DNA from 2 places in the Pseudomonas kitaguniensis genome. Region 2 is predicted to be linked to the other one. Evidence: predicted binding sites of a transcription regulator. Region 2 holds the regulator's gene; the other holds the start of a gene.
The links. The regulator FliA, encoded in region 2, starts transcription of late flagellar genes. The targets are predictions, from matches to a motif close to CTAAAGTTTNNNNNNNNNNNGCCGNTAA.
Positions count from the first base shown of each region.

Region 1: ACOZK9_RS15635 (methyl-accepting chemotaxis protein) is a predicted target of FliA. The motif match lies at 2,555-2,582, and genes of this name have one in related genera.

Region 1 is NZ_JBLZPT010000011.1:121,909-131,978, forward strand. It holds gene ACOZK9_RS15630 (SMP-30/gluconolactonase/LRE family protein) at 63-881, shown strand; gene ACOZK9_RS15635 (methyl-accepting chemotaxis protein) at 886-2,511, opposite strand; gene ACOZK9_RS15640 (hypothetical protein) at 2,874-3,128, opposite strand; gene ACOZK9_RS15645 (MFS transporter) at 3,416-4,642, shown strand; gene ACOZK9_RS15650 (DUF6124 family protein) at 4,714-4,980, opposite strand; gene ACOZK9_RS15655 (hypothetical protein) at 5,502-5,951, opposite strand; tRNA gene ACOZK9_RS15660 (tRNA-Ser) at 6,268-6,357, opposite strand; gene purC (phosphoribosylaminoimidazolesuccinocarboxamide synthase) at 6,441-7,154, opposite strand; gene ACOZK9_RS15670 (MBL fold metallo-hydrolase) at 7,182-7,940, opposite strand; gene bamC (outer membrane protein assembly factor BamC) at 7,945-9,060, opposite strand; gene dapA (4-hydroxy-tetrahydrodipicolinate synthase) at 9,078-9,956, opposite strand.
Region 2 is NZ_JBLZPT010000027.1:53,477-63,546, reverse strand. It holds gene ACOZK9_RS23915 (protein-glutamate methylesterase/protein-glutamine glutaminase) at 1-86, opposite strand, end outside; gene ACOZK9_RS23910 (chemotaxis protein CheA) at 135-2,387, opposite strand; gene ACOZK9_RS23905 (protein phosphatase CheZ) at 2,399-3,187, opposite strand; gene ACOZK9_RS23900 (chemotaxis response regulator CheY) at 3,206-3,580, opposite strand; gene fliA (RNA polymerase sigma factor FliA) at 3,751-4,491, opposite strand; gene fleN (flagellar synthesis regulator FleN) at 4,488-5,321, opposite strand; gene flhF (flagellar biosynthesis GTPase FlhF) at 5,427-6,743, opposite strand; gene flhA (flagellar biosynthesis protein FlhA) at 6,755-8,869, opposite strand; gene ACOZK9_RS23875 (DUF6124 family protein) at 9,794-10,057, shown strand.

The sequences.
Region 1 (10,070 bases), on a different contig from region 2:
ATGTGAAGGGCACCGTTTTTTTGTATAGGCCTCTGCGGTGGGGCTTGAGCCTGCTGGGCCTGATGGGCATTGCAGCCTTGGGCTTTTTCGCCTGGCAAAGTTTTTACCCCGTCAGCGCGGCAGCCGGCTGGAGTGTCAAGACGGTGCACCGCGATGTACCAAAAGCCGCCTCGCTGATGCCATTGCCGGACGGCTCGTTGATGGTCAGCCAGGAACTCGACGATGCGCAAGGCAGCATCGTGCGCATCCACCCCGATGGGCACCGTGAAGTGGTGGTGGCCAACCTGTCCAAACCTGACGGCATGTTCGCTGCTCGCGGTGGCTGGGTGTTCAGCCAGGAAACCGGTAACGCACCCGTCAACTTTCTGAAGGATGGCGTGGTCACTGAGCTGTTTCGCGGCGAAAACGTACAAGGCTTGTGGGTCGAGGGCGATGACCTCTACGCCATCGAAGACCGCAAGCAAGACGGGCGAATCCTGCGCTATCGCTGGAGCGATCAATCGCTGACCGTGCTGCGCGATCAATTGCACGAAGGCGAGTCCATCACGCGCTGCACCGATGGACGAATGCTCTACACAGAAAAGGCAAAGGGCGTGGTGCGCGAACTGACCGATAGCGGCAGTGACCCGGTGGTGCTGGCAGGCTTGAACAAACCGACGTTCTTGATGTGCGACCAACGCGGCTTGTGGATCAATGAAGACTCGACCCACCGCGCAAGGTTACTGCTGGTGAGCCCGGAGGGAAAACAGCGCACCATCCTTGCGTTTTTAAAGGCGCCGCAGTCCATCGTCGCGACCGGTCGGGGCACCTACCTGTTGGCCGAAGGTGGCCGCAATCGGGTGTTGGAATTAGTACCCGACACCCGCGCGGTCGCCCCTTGACAGGCTACAGCTGAAACCGCGCCACCGCCTGGTTCAGCTCCACCGCCAAACGCGCCAGCTCATGGCTGGAACCGTTGATTTGCCCTGCACCGGAAGACGACTGCGCCGACAAATCACGGATATTCACGATGTTGCGGTCCACCTCCTTGGCCACCTGCGCCTGCTCCTCGGCGGCACTCGCGATCACCAGATTGCGCTGGTAAATCTGGTCGATGGAGTCGGTGATCTGACTCAACGCGCCGCCCGCCCCTTCGGCGAGAATCAAGGTGTCGGTAGCACGCTGTGTGCTCGACTGCATGGACGTCAGCGCCTGGTTAGAGCCGGTACGCATGGCAGTCACCATCTGGTCGATTTCCAGTGTCGATTGCTGCGTACGGTGAGCCAACGCCCGCACCTCATCAGCCACCACCGCAAACCCACGGCCAGACTCACCGGCACGTGCGGCCTCGATGGCGGCGTTCAGCGCCAGCAGGTTGGTCTGCTCGGCGATGGAGCGAATCACGTCAAGCACCTTGCCAATATCGCGCGATTGCTCAGCGAGGTTTTGCACCAGAATCGAGGTTTCCCCGATATTGCTGCTCAGTGCCTGAATCGCCGTAACTGTCTCGCCGACACGGTGCTGGCCTTCACGCGCTGTTTCATTGGAGAGCCGGGTCGACTCGGAGGTTGAGACCGCATTGCGTGCCACCTCTTCAGCGGCCGAGGTCATCTCATTGACCGCTGTGGCGGCCTGTTCAATTTCTGCGGTCTGCTGTTGCAGGCTGCGGCTGCTCTGGTCGGTAATACCGTTGAGGTCGGTGGCGGATGCAGCCATTTGCCCTGCCGACTGCCGAATCAGTTGCAAGGTGCTGCGCAGGCTACCCTGCATGCTTTGCAGCGCCACGAGCAAACGGGTCACTTCATCGTTGCCGGTGACTTGCACGGTCTGGGTCAAATCACCCTGCGCCACGTTTTCCGCCGCGCGCATCGCTTGCCCCAACGGACCGACAATGCTGCGCGTCAGCAACCAGGCCAGGGCCACCGTGCTCAAGCCCGCGAGTATCACAAAGCCGAACACCATGGTGCGCGAGCGGCTGTACTGCGACTCGGCCGCCTGGCCCTGCTGATTAATCTGCGCGTTGTAGTAGTCCGCCAAGGCATTCAACTGGCTGCCCGAGCCATCGACCACGGTTTTCATGTCCACCAGCAACAACTTGTTGAGCTCGACGCCCTGTTGCTTGTCGGCGAGCACAAAGGACTGCGCGAGCCCCTGCTGGTACTGGCGCAAAGAAACCTGGAACTGGTCGTAGAGCGTACGCACTTCCGGCGTGTCGATCACGGCATTGAGATCAGCCAGCCTTTTCGTCAGGTCCTGGCTGCGCGTGTCCATCTGGCTGCGGTATTGCGGCATGCTCGCAGGGTTGGGGTCGAGTGCCATGCGCAAAGAGATCGTACGAATGCGCAGCATTATTTCGCGAATGTCAGACACTAACCGCATCTTCGGCACCAAACCGCTTTCAACCTGCACCGCGCTTTCGCGAATGCTCGCCATGTTGGAAAGTGCGAAGAACCCAAGCATGGCCACGAGCAAAGCAATCAAGGCAAAACCCAGACCCGCACGACGGGCGATGGACAGGCTGCGAAGTGACATTTTGGCGCTCTCTTTTATTAGGCATACGACATCGTATGAGAGTGTTTCGGCCAGCGTAGCAAGGACTTTAGCGGTGTATTGAGTGGGCGAAGCGCCTTCGAATCAAGCGCTCAACGATGGGTGATCACGTCGCTATACATTGATGTGTATTGGTGGTCATTTCATGCGCCGCAGCGCGTCGAAAAGGTGTAGCAGATGAAGCGTGAAGGCACGGTCAGCCCTTGGGCAATTGCCACCTGATACACGCCAAGTAATTAGCATGAGACCTATCATCAACATAGCAACGCCCGACTATGAAAAAGCCCCAAGGCTTAACGCCTACGGGGCTTTGCTGTGTAACGGTGCACGATAACTACGTGTATTCAGTTGCCCCGTTCTTTGTTGGCTTGGGCGAGCACCGAGGCAGCCAGGGATTTCGTACCCGCACTGTATTTATCGCTCTGAAGCGCCTTCCCGGCTTTTTCTTCCATGTGCGCACTCGTCTGCTTGTCGGTACCACTCTGGGCCAACGCTGAAGCGGCAAGGCTTTTGGCGATGGCTGAGGCGTTTGGATTACTCAGCACCTCTGCTGCCAACGTCGCCATTTTGCCGGAGGTCTTTTTCGTATTTTTGCTCATGATGCATTTCCTTTGCAGTGTGGGAATTTCTACCTGAAAAACCGTTGAGCCCAAGGTAATCAGTTACGCAGAGGCTCGCAACGCGTGCGCTGTAGGCAATGTTGGAGAAGCATGTAAGACAGGCGTAATAGCGCGGCCACCCCCCTCAGAGGGGTCGAATTGATTGCACTGATGGTGACTATCAAAACGACGGCCTAGTTGATTGCCGAAACCCATTTATATAATCGCCGCCTATTTTCCTGTCCCCACGCCTGCAGTCAGGCGCCCTCCCCCCGGAACCCAACACAATGCCAAGTGCAAGCCCCGCCCCAAGCGGCCGCCCCGAACATAGCCAACAAAGCGTCGTACAGCAGTGGCTGGCGATTCTCTCGGTTGCCGTGGGCGCCTTCGCCTTAGTCACCAGCGAATTTCTGCCGGTGGGCGTACTCAACGACGTTGCCAGCGACCTCGGCATCAGTGCCGGCCACGCCGGCCTGATGGTCACGCTGCCCGGCATCATGGCCGCCCTCGCCGCACCGTTGCTGTCGGTGTTCATTGGCGCGATGGACCGCCGTTATCTGCTCATCAGCCTGACGCTGATCATGATCGTCGCCAACACGGTCGTGGCCTACGCGAGCGACTTCAGCCTGCTGCTGTTCGGCCGTGTATTGTTGGGCATCAGCATCGGCGGTTTTTGGGCGACCGCCATCGCCCTCAGCAGCCGCCTGGCGCCCAAGGGCGTGGGCGTTGCACAAGCCACCTCGATCATCATGGTCGGTGTGACCCTGGCCACCGTTCTGGGCGTGCCCGTCGGCACCTGGCTCAGCGGCCTGATGGGCTGGCGCATGACCTTCCTGGTCACCGCGCTGGTGGGCATACCCGTGCTGTTGGCGCAGATATTTTTGCTGCCCCGCCTCACCCCGGAAAAAGCCATTCAGATCCGCGACCTGCCGGCCTTGTTTATCAACCCGCAAGCCCGAGTCGGCTTGATCGCCGTACTGCTGATCGGCCTCGCGCACTTTGCCGCGTACACCTACGTCGCACCCTTCTTCAAAAACAGCGCCGGCTTCGACGGCCCGACCATCGGCTCACTGCTATTGCTGTTCGGCGTGGCTGGCGTAGCGGGCAACATCTTTGCCGGGTTCGCCGCCAACCGCAGCGTACGTTACACCCTGCTGCTGGTCGCGCTGATGATCGGCACCAGCACCGCCCTGTTCCCCTACTTCGCCACCGGCATGACCGGCGCAGCCATGCTGATCGCCCTCTGGGGCTTCGCCTTCGGCGCCTTCCCGGCCTGCGCCAGCATCTGGATGTTCGTTGTAGCACCCAAGGACGTCGAACGCGGCATGCCGCTGTTCGTCGCCTTGTTCCAAGTGATTATTGCCTTGGGCTCATTCTTCGGCGGGCGCATTGTTGATCAAATGGGCAGCTCGGTGCTGCTGAGTTTGGCCACGGTGCTGGTCGGCTGCGGTTTTGTAACCGTGCTTGTGCTGGGGCGTAGCGTTAGTAATAACGTGGTGGCGCAACCCGCTTAATCAGGCATACCCACTAAAAAGCCTGCTGAGCATCGAGTTCAGCAGGCTTTTTTTGTTTCAGATGCTGGTCATTATTTGCCTGGTTTGTCCGCAGGGAAATCACGCTCAAGCACAGAATGCACCAGCGCCTGGGCATTCTCGATCAATTGTGCCAAGCCCATGATTACGGGTGACTGCGTGCTGCGCGGATCTTCGGCGCATTGATAGGCGGTTTGCAGTGCGGATGAAAGGATTTCGGAGGCGTTTGCCAGGGCTTCTTCGGTGCCGATGTCTGCGCCTACGTTGAAGATCTTGCGGGGGGAAAACTCGGAATCTGAATCGAGGTTGGTCATGTTCATTGTGTAGCTCCTGTATGCAATGGGAGCTGTCACATCCTGCTGTCAAACAGGAACAGGTGGCAGCTATGCGCGGGTTGACAGACCGGTATACAGGACCCGGCGCACCCGAAGATGCCCCACGCACAGCCGCCATAAAACGACGTCACAGCAGAAAAAGCCTGTAATCGTATGGAGGTCGTACACCTGTACATCGGTCTGTCAAAACCGGTCGCCATGAGGGCGACGGCGGAAGGTTAGCGTCCTGTGTTACCTAGCGCAACCCTGCATGAAAACTGCAACAATTTGCGTAGCAAATGGGCTGGCTGTGCGAGGTAATACCAAGTTATTCGTAACCTCATTCACAAAACCGTGCACACACCTGACATTGAAATTCTAGCCGCTGGCAGGCGTGTCTTTTGGATAGTGCCCGGCAGTTTTCGGCCATTGCTCCCGGTGTCAGCAAGTGCGATGCGTTCCCCCAGTTCTTAATCCAACCAACGCAACACCGCTATCCATCGCCTACCTATTTGAAGATCTTTTGTTTATTGGCAATTGGTATATACGATTTGCCCACTCGTATGTGTGGTGCAGTTGGTCTGCACTCGAGCAGGGATTATTTGAGGCGGTTGCTGCAGTACATACGGTTTCTGCTGCTGGTTTTGCTGATTGAGCAGCATTGTCTGAATGGCCTGCTGACGCTGCGCACTCTGCTGGGATTGCTGTTCGGTCGTGGTTCTGTTGAGTTGAACTCGACAATTCACATAAGCGTCCGAGCCTGGCTTTGCTCCGTAGGACTGGCACTGTGCATCGTCGCTGCTTGCCTGCTGCGCTTTTGTAGCAGCAAGGTTCGCCATACTCTCTTGCCTGATCGCATAACCCTTGGTACCGGGCAGGCAATCATCCCAAGCTACAAGCCCAGTCGCACAGTCCAGTGGGTGATTGGCACAGCCCGCCAGCGTGATGATCAGAATGGTTGCAGCGATTGCCTTCATGGTGAGCGTCCCTGTGTGATGGGTTCAGGTTATCTACAAGCATTGCAGATCGCCACCATCACGGTGCCATAAGACGCTTACCGGGCAGGACGCGCGCCAAACTGAATCACTAGCACGCAAAAGGCAGTGAATATGACCGAAGTATGGAGTCTGGAAGCGTTGCGGGCACAGGTCAAAATTCGACAGCCTGAGGCAAGCAAAAGGCTTGTCCAGCGCTAAGCTTGAAGAAAGCCCGCAGGCTTTTTTGGATTGAATCGTACAACCGTAAACGAAAAAGCCCCGTAGCTTGTTCAGCTACGGGGCTTTTTCTATGTAATGGCGGAGAGATAGGGATTCGAACCCTAGGTACCGGTGAAGGTACAACGGATTTCGAATCCGTCCCATTCGGCCACTCTGGCATCTCTCCAACGGCGCGCATCATAACAGTGTGTTTCGCGGAAGCAAACCCCAAAAGCGATTTTTTTCCGTTCTATCAGATGCTTGCGTCGATTAAAGCGGTACGCCGAGGCGGTTGGCGACTTCTTCGTAGGCTTCGATGACGTCACCGAGGCCTTGGCGGAAGCGGTCTTTGTCCATCTTCTTCTTGGTGTCTTTGTCCCACAGGCGGCAGCCGTCGGGGCTGAATTCGTCGCCCAGGACGATGGAGCCGTCGTGGAACACGCCGAACTCCAGTTTGAAGTCGACCAGCAGCAGGCCTGCGTCGTCGAACAGCTTGCTCAGCACTTCGTTGACCTTGAGGGACAACTCTTTCATGCGCGCCAGTTGCTCGGCGGTGCCCCAGCCGAAGGCCACAACGTGGGATTCGTTGATGAACGGGTCGCCCTTGGCGTCGTCCTTCAGGAACAGCTCAAACGTGTAAGGGTTGAGCTTGAGGCCCTCTTCAACGCCGAGGCGTTTGACCAGGCTGCCGGCGGCGTAGTTACGCACGACGCATTCGACCGGGATCATGTCGAGCTTTTTCACCAGGCATTCGGTGTCGCCCAGCAGTTTGTCGAATTGGGTCGGGATGCCGGCCGCTTCGAGTTTCTGCATGATGAAGGCGTTGAACTTGTTGTTCACCATGCCTTTGCGATCAAGCTGTTCGATGCGCTTGCCGTCGAACGCCGAGGTGTCGTTGCGAAACAGCAGGATCAGGCGGTTGGCGTCGTCGGTTTTGTACACCGACTTGGCTTTGCCGCGGTAGAGTTCTTCACGTTTTTCCATGATGGGCTCCGCTTTGAGTGAGGTGGGCTAGGCGATGTGTCGCCAGTCGAGCCCTGAATCTTGATCGGCCAATTGCAGCCAGTCCGGGTCGCACCCAAGGGTGTCGACAAAACATTGCCGGGCAAGCGTCGGCAGGTTGTTCTTGCTGCTCAGGTGGGCCAGGACCAGGTGCTGCAGGTCTTGCCAGCCCAACTCATACACCAGGTACGCGGCCTGGTGGTTGTTCAAATGCCCCAGCTCGCCGCCCACCCGTTGCTTGAGAAAGTACGGGTAGTGCCCACGCGCCAGCAGGTCTCGGCAGTGGTTGGACTCGATCATCAATGCATCGAGGTCGCGGTAACCGTCCAGCACCTTGGCGCAGTAGGAGCCCAGGTCGGTGAGCACGCCGAAACGTCGCTCACCGTCACTGAATACGTACTGTGTCGGCTCCTGTGCGTCGTGCGCCACAGCAATCACATTGATGCTCAACGCGCCAATTTGCAGCTGCTCGCCACCGGCCAGGAAACCTGCGGGTTCTATGGGTTTGCGCATCCCGCGCAAGGTGCCGCGACTCAGGTACACCGGAAGATTGTAGCGCCGAGACAGCAAACCCACGCCATGCACGTGATCGGCATGTTCGTGGGTTACCAGAATCGCGCTCAGTTGCGAGGGGTGAACCCCCAAACGCAACAGGCGCCGCTCGGTTTCTTTTAACGAGAAACCACAATCCACCAGCACATACGTGTCGTCATGTGCGACCAGCGTGCCGTTCCCTTGGCTACCGCTGCCGAGAACGGCAAAACGCATCGGATCAGCCCAGGTTGTCCTGAATCACGCCCAACACTTTGCGCGCTGTTTCAGCTGGCGCGACAGTGTTGATGTTTTTCTCGACGGTGACTTGTACGCTTTCGCCAACCTTGCTCAAACGAACCTGGTAACGCTCGGCGCGAGTTTCAACTTCTTCCTTGGTCGGCGTGGTGCCGAACAATTTGCCGAAGAAACCTGGCTCTTCGTCTTTCTTCACAGCCTTTTCAGCCACGTTGATGTAGTACAGGCCAAGGCTGCGGTTGATGTCTTCAACGCGCCAAGGGCCCTTCTCCAGCGCGCGGCCTACACTGGCCCAGGCACGGTCGAGGTCTTCACCCAGGTTGAGCACCACGTTGCCGCTGCCGTCTTCGGTGAGGCTGACGCGGTTAGGCGTGTCGTAATCGCGTGCGGCGAGCAGGGAAACGGAGCCGCCCTTCTCGGAGATACGGCTCATGCTGGCCAGCATTTCGTCGACCAACGCGGCGTCAACGCCCAGGTTGACCGAGCGCGGGGTGAAGTCGACGTTGGCGGTGCTGCCGGCTGGGCGCTCGGCGCTGACCACGTAGACTTCACTGGTGTTGCGCTGCACGCCGGGCTCGATGCGTACACGCACACGGGCTTCGCTGTCGGCGGCTACACCGCTCGCCTGCAGGCGCTGGGCCATGTTGGCGGACAGTTCGCTGCTGCGCTGCCATGCAGTGGTGAACTCACCGGTCTGCGGGCGTTGCTGGTCAATGCGAAAACCGTTGTCCTGGAAGAACTGCACGGCCACCGGCCAGACTTCGGCAGGCGGGCGTTGCGCGATGATCCAGCGGTTGTCGCCGCTCTTTTGCAGGCTGTAGTCGCTGGCGTCCGCCACGGCCGTGATCGGCTGTGGGCGTGGCACCACGTACTCACCCTTGGCGGTGTCGTCGGCGACGTTGCGCGGAATAGGCAGCAACGGGTCAAGGCGCTTGGCGACATTGACGTCCGGCGGCAGTTGCATCGGTTTGGTTGCTTGTGCTTCCAGGTAATCGCTGCCGCGGTCACGGAAGTAACCATCCGGGCCCCAAATCCAACCGCAGCCACTGGTGCTGGAGATAATCAAGGCAAGTGCGGAAAGTCCGGCCAATCGCTTCATGCGTAGTGCTTCCTCAATTAAACCAGGACGCCGGACTGGCGCAGGGCCTGTCGCAGCGGTTCGTGACAGGCTTCGCTGAGCCGGGTGAGCGGCAGACGGATACCGTCCGGCATCAAGCCCATTTCAAACAGCGCCCATTTCACGGGAATAGGGTTGGATTCGATAAACAGTGTTTTGTTGAGCGGCATCAGCTTCTCGTGGATGGCACGCGCGGTTACGGCGTCACCGGCGATGGCGGCTGCGCACATCTCGCTCATGGCACGCGGAGCGACGTTGGCGGTCACCGAGATATTGCCTTTGCCACCCAGCAGGATCAGCTCGACAGCCGTGGCGTCGTCACCGGAATACACCAGGAAGTCGCTGCTCACGCCGGCCAGGATGTCTTTGGCACGTTGCAGGTCGCCGGTAGCTTCCTTGATACCGATGATGTTCGGCACGCTGGACAGACGGATCACGGTCGCCGCCTGCATGTCGCAAGCAGTGCGGCCGGGTACGTTGTAGAGGATCTGCGGAATATCAACCGCTTCGGCAATGGTGCGAAAGTGCTGATACAGGCCTTCCTGGGTCGGCTTGTTGTAGTACGGCGTCACCAGAAGGCAGGCATCGGCGCCGGCTTTCCTGGCGTTTTTGGTCAGCTCGATCGCTTCACGCGTCGAGTTGGCGCCCGTACCGGCGATCACGGCGATGCGGCCCGCGACACGCTTGACCACGAATTCGATCACCTTGATGTGTTCTTCCACATCCAGCGTGGCCGATTCACCTGTGGTGCCGACCGCCACGATGGCGTTGGTGCCTTCTTGCAGGTGGAAGTCCACCAGTTTGCCCAGGCTATCCCAGTCGAGATGACCTTGTGCATCCATGGGTGTGACCAGTGCCACCATACTGCCCGCAATCATGCAACCGCTCCTGCCGGAAAAAGAGAGCCGTAATGGTACTGGCGCCAAGATGCTTGTACAAGCGAAGTACCACCTGAGGACGCGTTCTCGATCAACTAAACGACGGGCAATGCC
Region 2 (10,070 bases):
TGAATCGTTGGATCGGCGGAGAGAATTTCCGAGACGCGACGGCGGAAGAAACCCGAATCGTCCACCACCAGGACCTTGACTGCCATAAACACTCCGTTAGGTGGGGCGGGCGAGACCGCCCTGCCCCGCCAGAATCAAATACGCCGAGCGGCGTAACGCTTGAGCATGCTCGGAACATCAAGAATCAGCGCGATCCGACCGTCACCGGTAATGGTCGCACCCGACATGCCCGGTGTTCCCTGCAGCATTTTGCCCAAAGGCTTGATGACCACCTCTTCCTGGCCCACCAGTTGATCGACGACAAAGCCGATCCGCTGAGTGCCCACCGAGAGAATCACCACATGGCCTTCACGCTGCTCTTCATGCTTGGCCGATGCAACCAGCCAGCGCTTGAGGTAGAACAGTGGCAATGCCTTGTCGCGCACGATCACGACTTCCTGGCCGTCCACCACGTTGGTGCGCGACAGGTCGAGGTGGAAGATCTCGTTGACGTTGACCAACGGGAAGGCGAAGGCCTGGTTGCCCAGCATCACCATCAGCGTCGGCATGATCGCCAAGGTCAACGGCACCTTGATGACGATCTTCGAGCCCTGGCCCTTGGTCGAGTAGATATTGATCGAGCCGTTGAGCTGGCTGATCTTGGTTTTCACCACGTCCATGCCGACGCCACGGCCAGACACGTCGGAAATCTCGGTTTTGGTCGAGAAGCCCGGCGCGAAGATCAGGTTGTAGCATTCGGTGTCGGTCAGGCGGTCGGCGGCGTCCTTGTCCATCACGCCACGCTTGACCGCGATATTGCGCAAGATCGCCGGGTCCATGCCTTTGCCGTCATCGGTGATCGACAGCAGAATATGGTCGCCCTCTTGCTCAGCCGCCAGAATCACCTTGCCGCCACGCGACTTGCCCGAAGCCTCGCGTTCTTCCGGGGTTTCGATGCCGTGGTCGACGGCGTTGCGCACCAAGTGGACCAGCGGGTCGGCCAGGGCCTCGACAAGGTTTTTGTCGAGGTCGGTTTCTTCACCCACCAGTTCCAGGTTGATCTCTTTCTTGAGCTGGCGTGCCAGGTCGCGAACCAATCGCGGGAAGCGGCCGAAGACTTTCTTGATCGGCTGCATCCGCGTTTTCATCACCGCGGTCTGCAAGTCAGCCGTCACCACGTCGAGGTTCGACACGGCCTTTTGCATGGCTTCGTCGCCGCTGTTCAGGCCCAAACGCACCAAGCGGTTACGCACCAGCACCAGTTCGCCGACCATGTTCATGATGTCGTCCAGGCGCGCGGTATCAACGCGCACCGTGGTTTCGGCTTCACTGGCAGGTTTTTCGGCAACCGGCGCGGCTGCGGCGCGTGCAGGTGCAGCCGCAGCCGCAGGTGCCGGAGCTGGCTTGGCCGCAACCGGCGCCGCCGCTTTGGCGGCAACCGGTGCAGCAGCGGCTGCCGTGGCTGCACCGGCTGCCGCTGCTGCGGCCGGGGCCACTTCAGTGAACTTGCCTTTACCGTGCAACTGGTCCAACAACGCTTCGAATTCGTGATCAGAGATCAACCCATCGCCCGCCGGTTGCGCACTGGCAGCTGCACTGGCAGCGGGTGCCGTGGCCGTGGCGGCGACTTCCGGCAAGGCTTCGGCCGCAAACGTGCCTTTGCCATGCAGTTGGTCGAGCAACGCTTCGAATTCGTCGTCGGTAATCTCGTTGCTGGCAGCGGCAGGAGCAGCAGCAGGCGCTTGCGACTGGGCGGCAGGTGGCGCCACCGCGTCGGCCGCGAACTGGCCTTTGCCGTGCAACTGGTCGAGCAGCGATTCGAACTCAGCGTCGGTAATGTCTTCGCTGGTCGGCGCTGCAGACGCAGTGGCAGGCGCAGTAGCCGCTTGTGGCGCTTCAGCTTCAGCCTTGACCGCGCTGAGGGAGTTGAGCAGTTGCTCGAACTCGCTGTCCGTCACGTCTGCTTCAGGCTCAGCCACAGGCTCTGGCGCTTGCACCACCGGCGCAGCCGTGGTGTCGGCAGGCTCTGCCAGGCGCGCCAGGGCGGCCAGCAGTTCCGGGGTAGCCGCAGTGATCGGCGCACGTTCGCGCACTTCACTGAACATGCCGTTGACCGCATCCAATGCTTCGAGAATCACGTCCATCAGTTCCGAGTCGACGTGCCGCTCACCCTTGCGCAGGATGTCGAAAACGTTCTCGGCGATGTGACAGCACTCCACCAGCTCATGGAGCTGGAGGAAGCCGGCGCCCCCTTTTACAGTATGAAAACCGCGAAAAATTGCATTGAGCAGGTTCGCATCATCCGGTCGGCTTTCCAGCTCGACCAGTTGTTCGGACAGTTGCTCTAAAATTTCGCCGGCCTCTACAAGGAAATCCTGAAGGATCTCTTCATCGGCGCCGAAGCTCATGTGGGTGCTCCTTAGAAGCCTAAACTGGATAACAGGTCATCAACATCATCTTGACCTGACATAACGTCTTCACGTTTATCGGCATGAATCTGCGGACCTTCACCCTTGGCGAGATGTTTTTGTGGATCTTTTTCCGAGAGGATCGATTCGCGGTCATGTTCGATGCCGGCGAAACGATCAACCTGGCCTGCCATAAGCACCAATTTGAGCAAGTTGCTTTCCACCTCGGTGACCAATTGGGTCACACGCTTGATCACCTGACCGGTGAGGTCCTGGTAATCCTGGGCCAGCAGAATGTCATTGAGGTTGCTGGAAACCGTACGGCTTTCCTGTTCGCTGCGCGTCAGAAACCCGTCGACCCTGCGGGCCAATTCACGAAACTCTTCAGCACCCAGTTCCCGACGCATGAAACGGCCCCAGTCAACGCTGAGGGCTTGCGCTTCGGTGGCCATGCCATTGACCAGGGGCGTGGCGTTTTCAACCAGGTCCATGGTGCGGTTGGCCGCCGCCTCAGTCAGTCTGACCACGTAGGACAGGCGTTCTGTGGCATCGGTAATTTGTGATATTTCTTCAGCCTGGGGCATGTGCGGGTCAATTTGAAAATTGACGATTGCACTGTGCAGCTCGCGCGTGAGCTTGCCCACTTCCTGGTACAGGCCGCGATCACGGGTCTGGTTAAGCTCATGGATCAACTGCACCGCGTCGCCGAAGTGGCCTTTTTCAAGGCTGTCGACCAACTGGTGAGCATGCTTTTTCAGGGTCGACTCAAAGTCGCCCAGTGACGTTTCTTTATGCTCCATAGCTCCCCCGTGGCAGCATCACTGACCGATTCGTTCGAAGATTTTTTCAATCTTCTCTTTCAAGGCCAGTGCAGTGAATGGCTTAACCACGTAACCGTTGACCCCAGCTTGAGCGGCTTCAATGATCTGCTCACGCTTGGCTTCGGCGGTGACCATCAACACAGGCAAGCTGCGCAGTTTTTCGTCCGCGCGCACATGGCGCAGCAGGTCGATACCGGTCATGCCTGGCATGTTCCAGTCGGTTACCAGAAAGTCGATGCTCCCGCTGTTGAGGATCGGAATCGCCGTAATGCCGTCATCCGCCTCGACCGTGTTTGTGAACCCAAGGTCACGCAACAGGTTTTTTATGATCCGCCGCATCGTTGAGAAGTCATCAACGATGAGGATTTTCATGTTCTTGTCCAATTCGACCTCCAAGCAGTCTTAAACGCGCCCAGCACCTGGACGCGCCATTTCAATCAACAGGCGTTACACAAAAAGGACTGCCGGGGCACCACGGAACGAATCCGCGAAAGGCGTTACACCTTTCGCCTGGTTGCGCTGCAGTGTCCCCACACTGCCTGTCAGCGCGCGCGCCACTCTCCCAATCGCCCCCGCAAGCGGGCCGCGCACTGGCTATGCAGTTGGCTGACACGCGATTCGCTGACCCCCAGGACCTCACCGATTTCCTTGAGGTTCAGCTCTTCGTCGTAGTACAGCGCCAACACCAGCCGCTCACGCTCCGGCAAATTGGCAATTGCTTCAGCCAACGCACCCTGAAAACGTTCATCTTCCAGGTCGCGCGACGGTTCGAGATGAGCACTCGCGCCGTCCTCGTGCAGCCCTTCGTGTTCGCCGTCCTGCAACAGGTCGTCGAAACTGAACAGGCGGCTGCCCAAGGTATCGTTCAGAATCCCGTAATAATCATCGAGACTCAATTGGAGTTCGGCCGCAACTTCATGATCTTTAGCGTCACGACCGGTTTTTGCTTCAATTGAGCGAATTGCGTCACTGACCATGCGTGTATTGCGGTGTACCGAACGCGGCGCCCAATCCCCTTTACGCACTTCATCGAGCATCGCGCCGCGAATACGAATACCCGCGTACGTCTCGAAACTCGCGCCTTTGCTCGCGTCGTATTTGGTCGACACTTCGAGCAGGCCGATCATGCCGGCCTGGATGAGGTCTTCAACCTGCACGCTGGCAGGCAGGCGTGCCAGCAAGTGGTAAGCAATGCGTTTGACCAAGGGCGCATAGCGCTCGATCAACTCGCCCTGGCTGTCACGTGCCGACTTTTTGTAAAGGTTGTAGCCGCTGGATGTCATAGCACCGGACCTGCGCTCGTGTGATGCACCAATCGCTCGACGAAAAACTCCAAATGCCCGCGCGGGTTGGCGGGCAGCGGCCAGGTATCGACCTTCTGGGCAATCGCCTTGAACGCCAAAGCGCACTTCGAACGAGGGAATGCTTCATAGACTGCACGCTGCTTTTGCACAGCCTTGCGCACACACTCGTCATAGGGAACTGCGCCGACGTATTGTAAGGCGACATCCAGGAAGCGATCCGTGACTTTGGTCAACTTGGCGAACAGGTTGCGCCCTTCCTGCGGGCTTTGGGCCATGTTGGCCAGCACGCGGAAGCGGTTCATGCCGTAGTCACGGTTCAGCAGCTTGATCAGCGCGTAGGCGTCGGTGATCGACGTCGGTTCGTCGCACACCACCAGCAATACTTCCTGGGCGGCCCGCACGAAGCTGACCACGGACTCGCCGATGCCGGCAGCGGTGTCGATCACCAGCACGTCGAGGTTGTCGCCAATGTCACTGAACGCCTGGATCAGGCCGGCATGCTGCGCCGGGCTCAGGTGCACCATGCTCTGTGTGCCGGAGGCGGCCGGCACGATGCGAATCCCGCCGGGGCCTTGCAGCAGCACATCGCGCAGCTCACATCGGCCTTCGATCACGTCGGCAAGCGTGTGTTTGGGTGTCAGCCCCAGCAGAACGTCGACGTTCGCCAGCCCCAGGTCAGCATCCAGCAGCATGACGCGACGGCCAAGCTCTGCCAGGGCCAGGGACAAATTCACTGACACGTTAGTTTTTCCGACGCCACCTTTGCCGCCGGTCACCGCGATCACCTGTACGGGATGCATGCTGCCCATTTTATTTCTTTACCTTGTCTTGCTTAGACGCAGGCTACATGGCTTGGCCGCGTGAATCGCTTGCAGACCATCGATGTAGATACATTTCACGGTGTTCATCCTGCCTTAACCAACCCGTTTTGCGGGGTTGTGGTAGAGGTCGGCGAACATGTCGGCCATCGCTTCCTCGCTAGGCTCTTCTTGCATTTGCACGCTGACTGCGCGGCTGACCAACTGATGACGGCGCGGCAGATGTAAATCATCCGGGATCCGCGGCCCGTCGGTCAGGTAAGCAACCGGTAACTCATGACTGATGGCCAGGCTCAACACTTCACCCAGGCTCGCCGTTTCGTCGAGTTTGGTGAGGATGCAGCCCGCCAGGCCGCAGCGTTTGTAACTATGGTACGCAGCGGTAAGAACCTGTTTCTGGCTGGTGGTTGCAAGCACCAGGTAATTTTTTGACTTGATGCCGCGACCGGCCAGGCTTTCAAGCTGCATGCGCAACGCAGGGTCACTGGCTTGCAGGCCGGCGGTATCGATCAACACCACGCGCTTGCGCAGCAGCGGGTCGAGCGCGTTGGCCAGCGACTGGCCCGGGTCGACATGGGTGACCGTCACATTGAGGATGCGGCCCAGGGTTTTGAGCTGTTCCTGGGCACCAATGCGGTAGCTGTCCATGCTCACCAGCGCGATATTCTGCGCGCCGTACTTAAGCACATAACGCGCCGCCAGCTTGGCCAGGGTGGTGGTCTTGCCCATGCCGGCAGGGCCGACCATGGCAATCACACCGCCCTCTTCCAACGGCTCGATTTCCGGGGTAACGATCATGCGCGCCAAGTGCGCCAGCAACATGCGCCAAGCCTGGCGAGGTTCTTCAATGGAGGTGGTCAGCGCCAGCAGGTCACGCGACAACGGGCCAGACAGGCCGATACGTTGCAGGCGGCGCCAGAGGTTAGCCTGTTGCGGTTTGCTGCCTTGCAACTGGTTCCACGCCAGCGAGCCAAGCTGTACTTCGAGCAGCTCGCGCAGGCCATTCAGTTCAAACCGCATCGAATCCAGCGCGCGCTGGTCAACGGCGGCAGCCGGCGCTGGCGCAGCAGGACGCGGCGGCTCTTTGAACGTCGGCTCAACCAGCGGCTCGGCAGCGGTCAGCGGCAGGCCGGCGAACAACTGACGGTTGGTGGTGGTATCGCTGTCGCCACGCATGCTCAGCTCAGCCTGGGCCGAGACGATACGCGAGGCGGTCTTGCGCAACTCGTCTTCGAGCTCCATGTTCGGCACGCGCGGCGCCAGCGCCTGAGGTGTGTAATCCAGGGCAGCCGTCAGCTCGACACCGCCGGCAATACGGCGGTTACCAATAATCGCGGCATCGGCGCCCAGCTCATCACGAACCAGTTTCATGGCCTGACGCATATCGGCGGCGAAAAAACGCTTAACTTGCATAACCCACTACCTCAGCCATTGGGCCCTACTGTCGCGACGATAGTCACTTGCTTATTGTCAGGAATTTCCTGATAAGCCAAAACGTGCAAATTCGGTACTGCCAAACGTCCAAACCGCGACAACATCGCCCGAACCGGGCCGGCCACCAGCAGTATCACCGGTTGGCCCTGCATTTCCTGGCGCTGTGCGGCTTCGATCAACGAACGCTGCAGCTTTTCAGCCATGCTTGGCTCCAGCAGGACGCCCTCTTCCTGGCCTTGTCCTGCCTTCTGAATACTATTGAGCAATATCTGTTCCAACCTTGGCTCCAAGGTGATAACAGGCAGCTCAGACTCAACCCCCACAATGCTTTGCACGATTGCGCGGGACAAACCGACGCGCACCGAGGCTACCAGCGCGGCGGTATCTTGACTCTTGGCAGCATTGTTGGCGATAGCCTCGGCAATGCTGCGAATGTCGCGTACTGGCACCTGTTCGGCAAGCAAGGCCTGCAGCACCTTAAGCAACTGCGACAGCGACAGCACGCCCGGCACCAGTTCTTCGGCGAGTTTTGGCGACGCTTTGGCCAGCAAGCCCATTAATTGCTGGACTTCCTCGTGGCCGATCAGCTCGTGCGAGTGCTTGTACAGAATCTGGTTGAGGTGGGTAGCGACCACGGTGCTGGCGTCCACCACCGTGTAACCGAGCGACTGCGCCTGGCTGCGCTGGCTGATTTCGATCCACACCGCTTCCAAACCAAAAGCCGGATCTTTGGCGGTTATCCCGTTGAGCGTGCCGAACACTTGGCCGGGGTTGATCGCCAACTCGCGGTCGGGGTAAATCTCGGCTTCAGCGAGGATCACGCCCATCAGGGTCAGGCGGTAGGCACTCGGGGCCAGGTCGAGGTTGTCGCGAATATGCACCGTGGGCATCAAGAAGCCCAAATCCTGCGACAGCTTCTTGCGCACACCCTTGATCCGCGCGAGCAACTGGCCACCCTGGTTGCGGTCCACCATTGGAATCAGGCGGTAGCCGACTTCCAGGCCGATCATGTCGATCGGGGTCACGTCATCCCAGCCAAGCTCCTTGGTTTCCTGGGCGCGGGCCGGCGATGGCAGCAAGTCCTGCTGGCGGGCAACTTCTTGCTGGGCCTGAACCTTGACCTGGTTTTGCTTGCGCCAGAACAGGTAAGCACCGCCGGCCGCCATGGCCGCCATGCTCAGGAACGAGATATGCGGCATGCCCGGTACGATGCCCATGACCGCCATGATGCCCGCTGCCACGGCCAGCGCCTTGGGCGATGCGAACATCTGCCGGCTGATCTGTTTGCCCATGTCTTCGGAGCCCGAAGCACGCGTCACCATGATCGCCGCAGCTGTGGATAACAACAGTGATGGCAATTGCGCCACTAAACCGTCACCGATGGTCAGCAGGGCATACACCTTGCCTGCATCGCCGAAAGTCATGCCGTGCTGGAAGATACCGACCGCCATACCGCCGATCAGGTTGATAAACAGAATCAGCAAGCCTGCGATGGCGTCGCCGCGCACAAACTTGCTGGCACCGTCCATGGAACCGTAAAACTCGGCCTCCTGAGCCACTTCCAGGCGGCGGGCCTTGGCTTGGTTCTGGTCGATCAGGCCGGCGTTGAGGTCGGCGTCGATGGCCATCTGTTTGCCGGGCATCGCGTCGAGGGTGAACCGCGCGCTCACCTCGGAAATCCGCCCGGCGCCCTTGGTGACCACCACAAAGTTGATGATCATCAGGATCGCGAACACCACGATACCGACCACGTAGTTACCGCCGATCACCACCTCACCGAAGGCCTGGATCACCTTACCGGCGGCGGCGTGGCCGTCTTGCCCGTGGAGCATCACCACCCGCGTGGAGGCCACGTTCAGCGCCAGACGCAGCAAGGTCGCGATCAGCAGAATGGTCGGGAATACCGCGAAATCCAGCGGCCGCAACGCGTACACACAGACCAGCAGCACAACGACCGACAGGGCAATGTTGAAAGTAAAAAACACATCGAGCAGGAACGGCGGCATCGGCAACATCATCATTGCCAGCATCACCAGCAACAACAACGGCACACCCAAATTGCCCCGCGACAGGTCAGTCAGGGTGCCACGGGCCGTGTTGAGCATTTGAGAGCGATCTACCACCGGTATTCCTCGTGTTCCTTGAAGCAAAGTTTTGACGCCAGTTGGCGTCCTGAAGGCGGTATTGCAAGAAGCCTTCCAACTTTTACTTTGGGGCGTTGATCACCTCATAAGCGACCGAGTCTACCGGGTGTAAATCGAGTCAAAAATGTGGGAGGGGGCTTGCTCCCGATGGCGGTGGTTCAGTTGGAACATTGCTGAATGACACACCGCTATCGGGAGCAAGCCCCCTCCCACATTTGGAGCTGTGCGCGGGTTACCCCAGGGTATGCCGGGGCGGGCACCGCCTGGACTGAAAAGCTGACGCCGAGCGTTCCCACGCGCAGCAAAGGAAGGCCGCCTGCGCCGTGTATGTGGGAGGGGGCTTGCTCCCTCCCACATTTGGAGCTGTGCGCGGGTTACCCCAGGGTATGCCGGGGCGGGCAACGCCTGGACTGAAAACCCGACGCCGAGCGTTCCCACGCGCAGCAAAGGAATGCCGCCTGCGTCGTGTATGTGGGAGGGGGCTTGCTCCCGATGGCGGTGTGTCAGTCGGTTATTCCGGGCCTGACACACTGCTATCGGGAGCAAGCCCCCTCCCACATTTGGATGTGTGTGCAGCCGCTGCTATCGAGGAAATTTCCGACAGGGTTTTAAGGTTGTCCCTAGGAAACCCGCGCTCTAGTCTGCGCACACCGCTGAACAATCAGCGGGCGGGCTTCGCGGCCCATTGAATTCAGACGCAAAGCGCTATTGTCCGCTTTCAGTTGATGATTTTTTATCGTCTACTGTGCGGCGCTATGGTGGCTGTGCGCGGGATACCTTCGGGTATGCCGGTTTCCTGATTCCGGTCCGCGAACCTGCGTACAGCTGCCACCCCATCGCGTCGCGGCGATAAGTGGCAACTCCATTTAAATCAGGAGTTTCACAATGATTAAACCCACCCCAAATCCCCCGCCCAGCGTGCTCTTCACCCTCATCGACGGCATCAGCACCGAAGACCTGCTGGTCAACCTCACCGAAACCCTGGCTTCCGCCCACGCGCTGACCTGCGACTTTGCATTTGATATGGAAGCGACGCAGCGAGAAGTCGCGCTGGGCATTGCGCAGTTGATTGAGGTAGCGCGGTTGCTGGCTGAGCGGCTGCTGGATGATGTTCAGCCATCATTCGCAACAGAGTCGGGCGCCGCCTAGACTCAAAACCCGA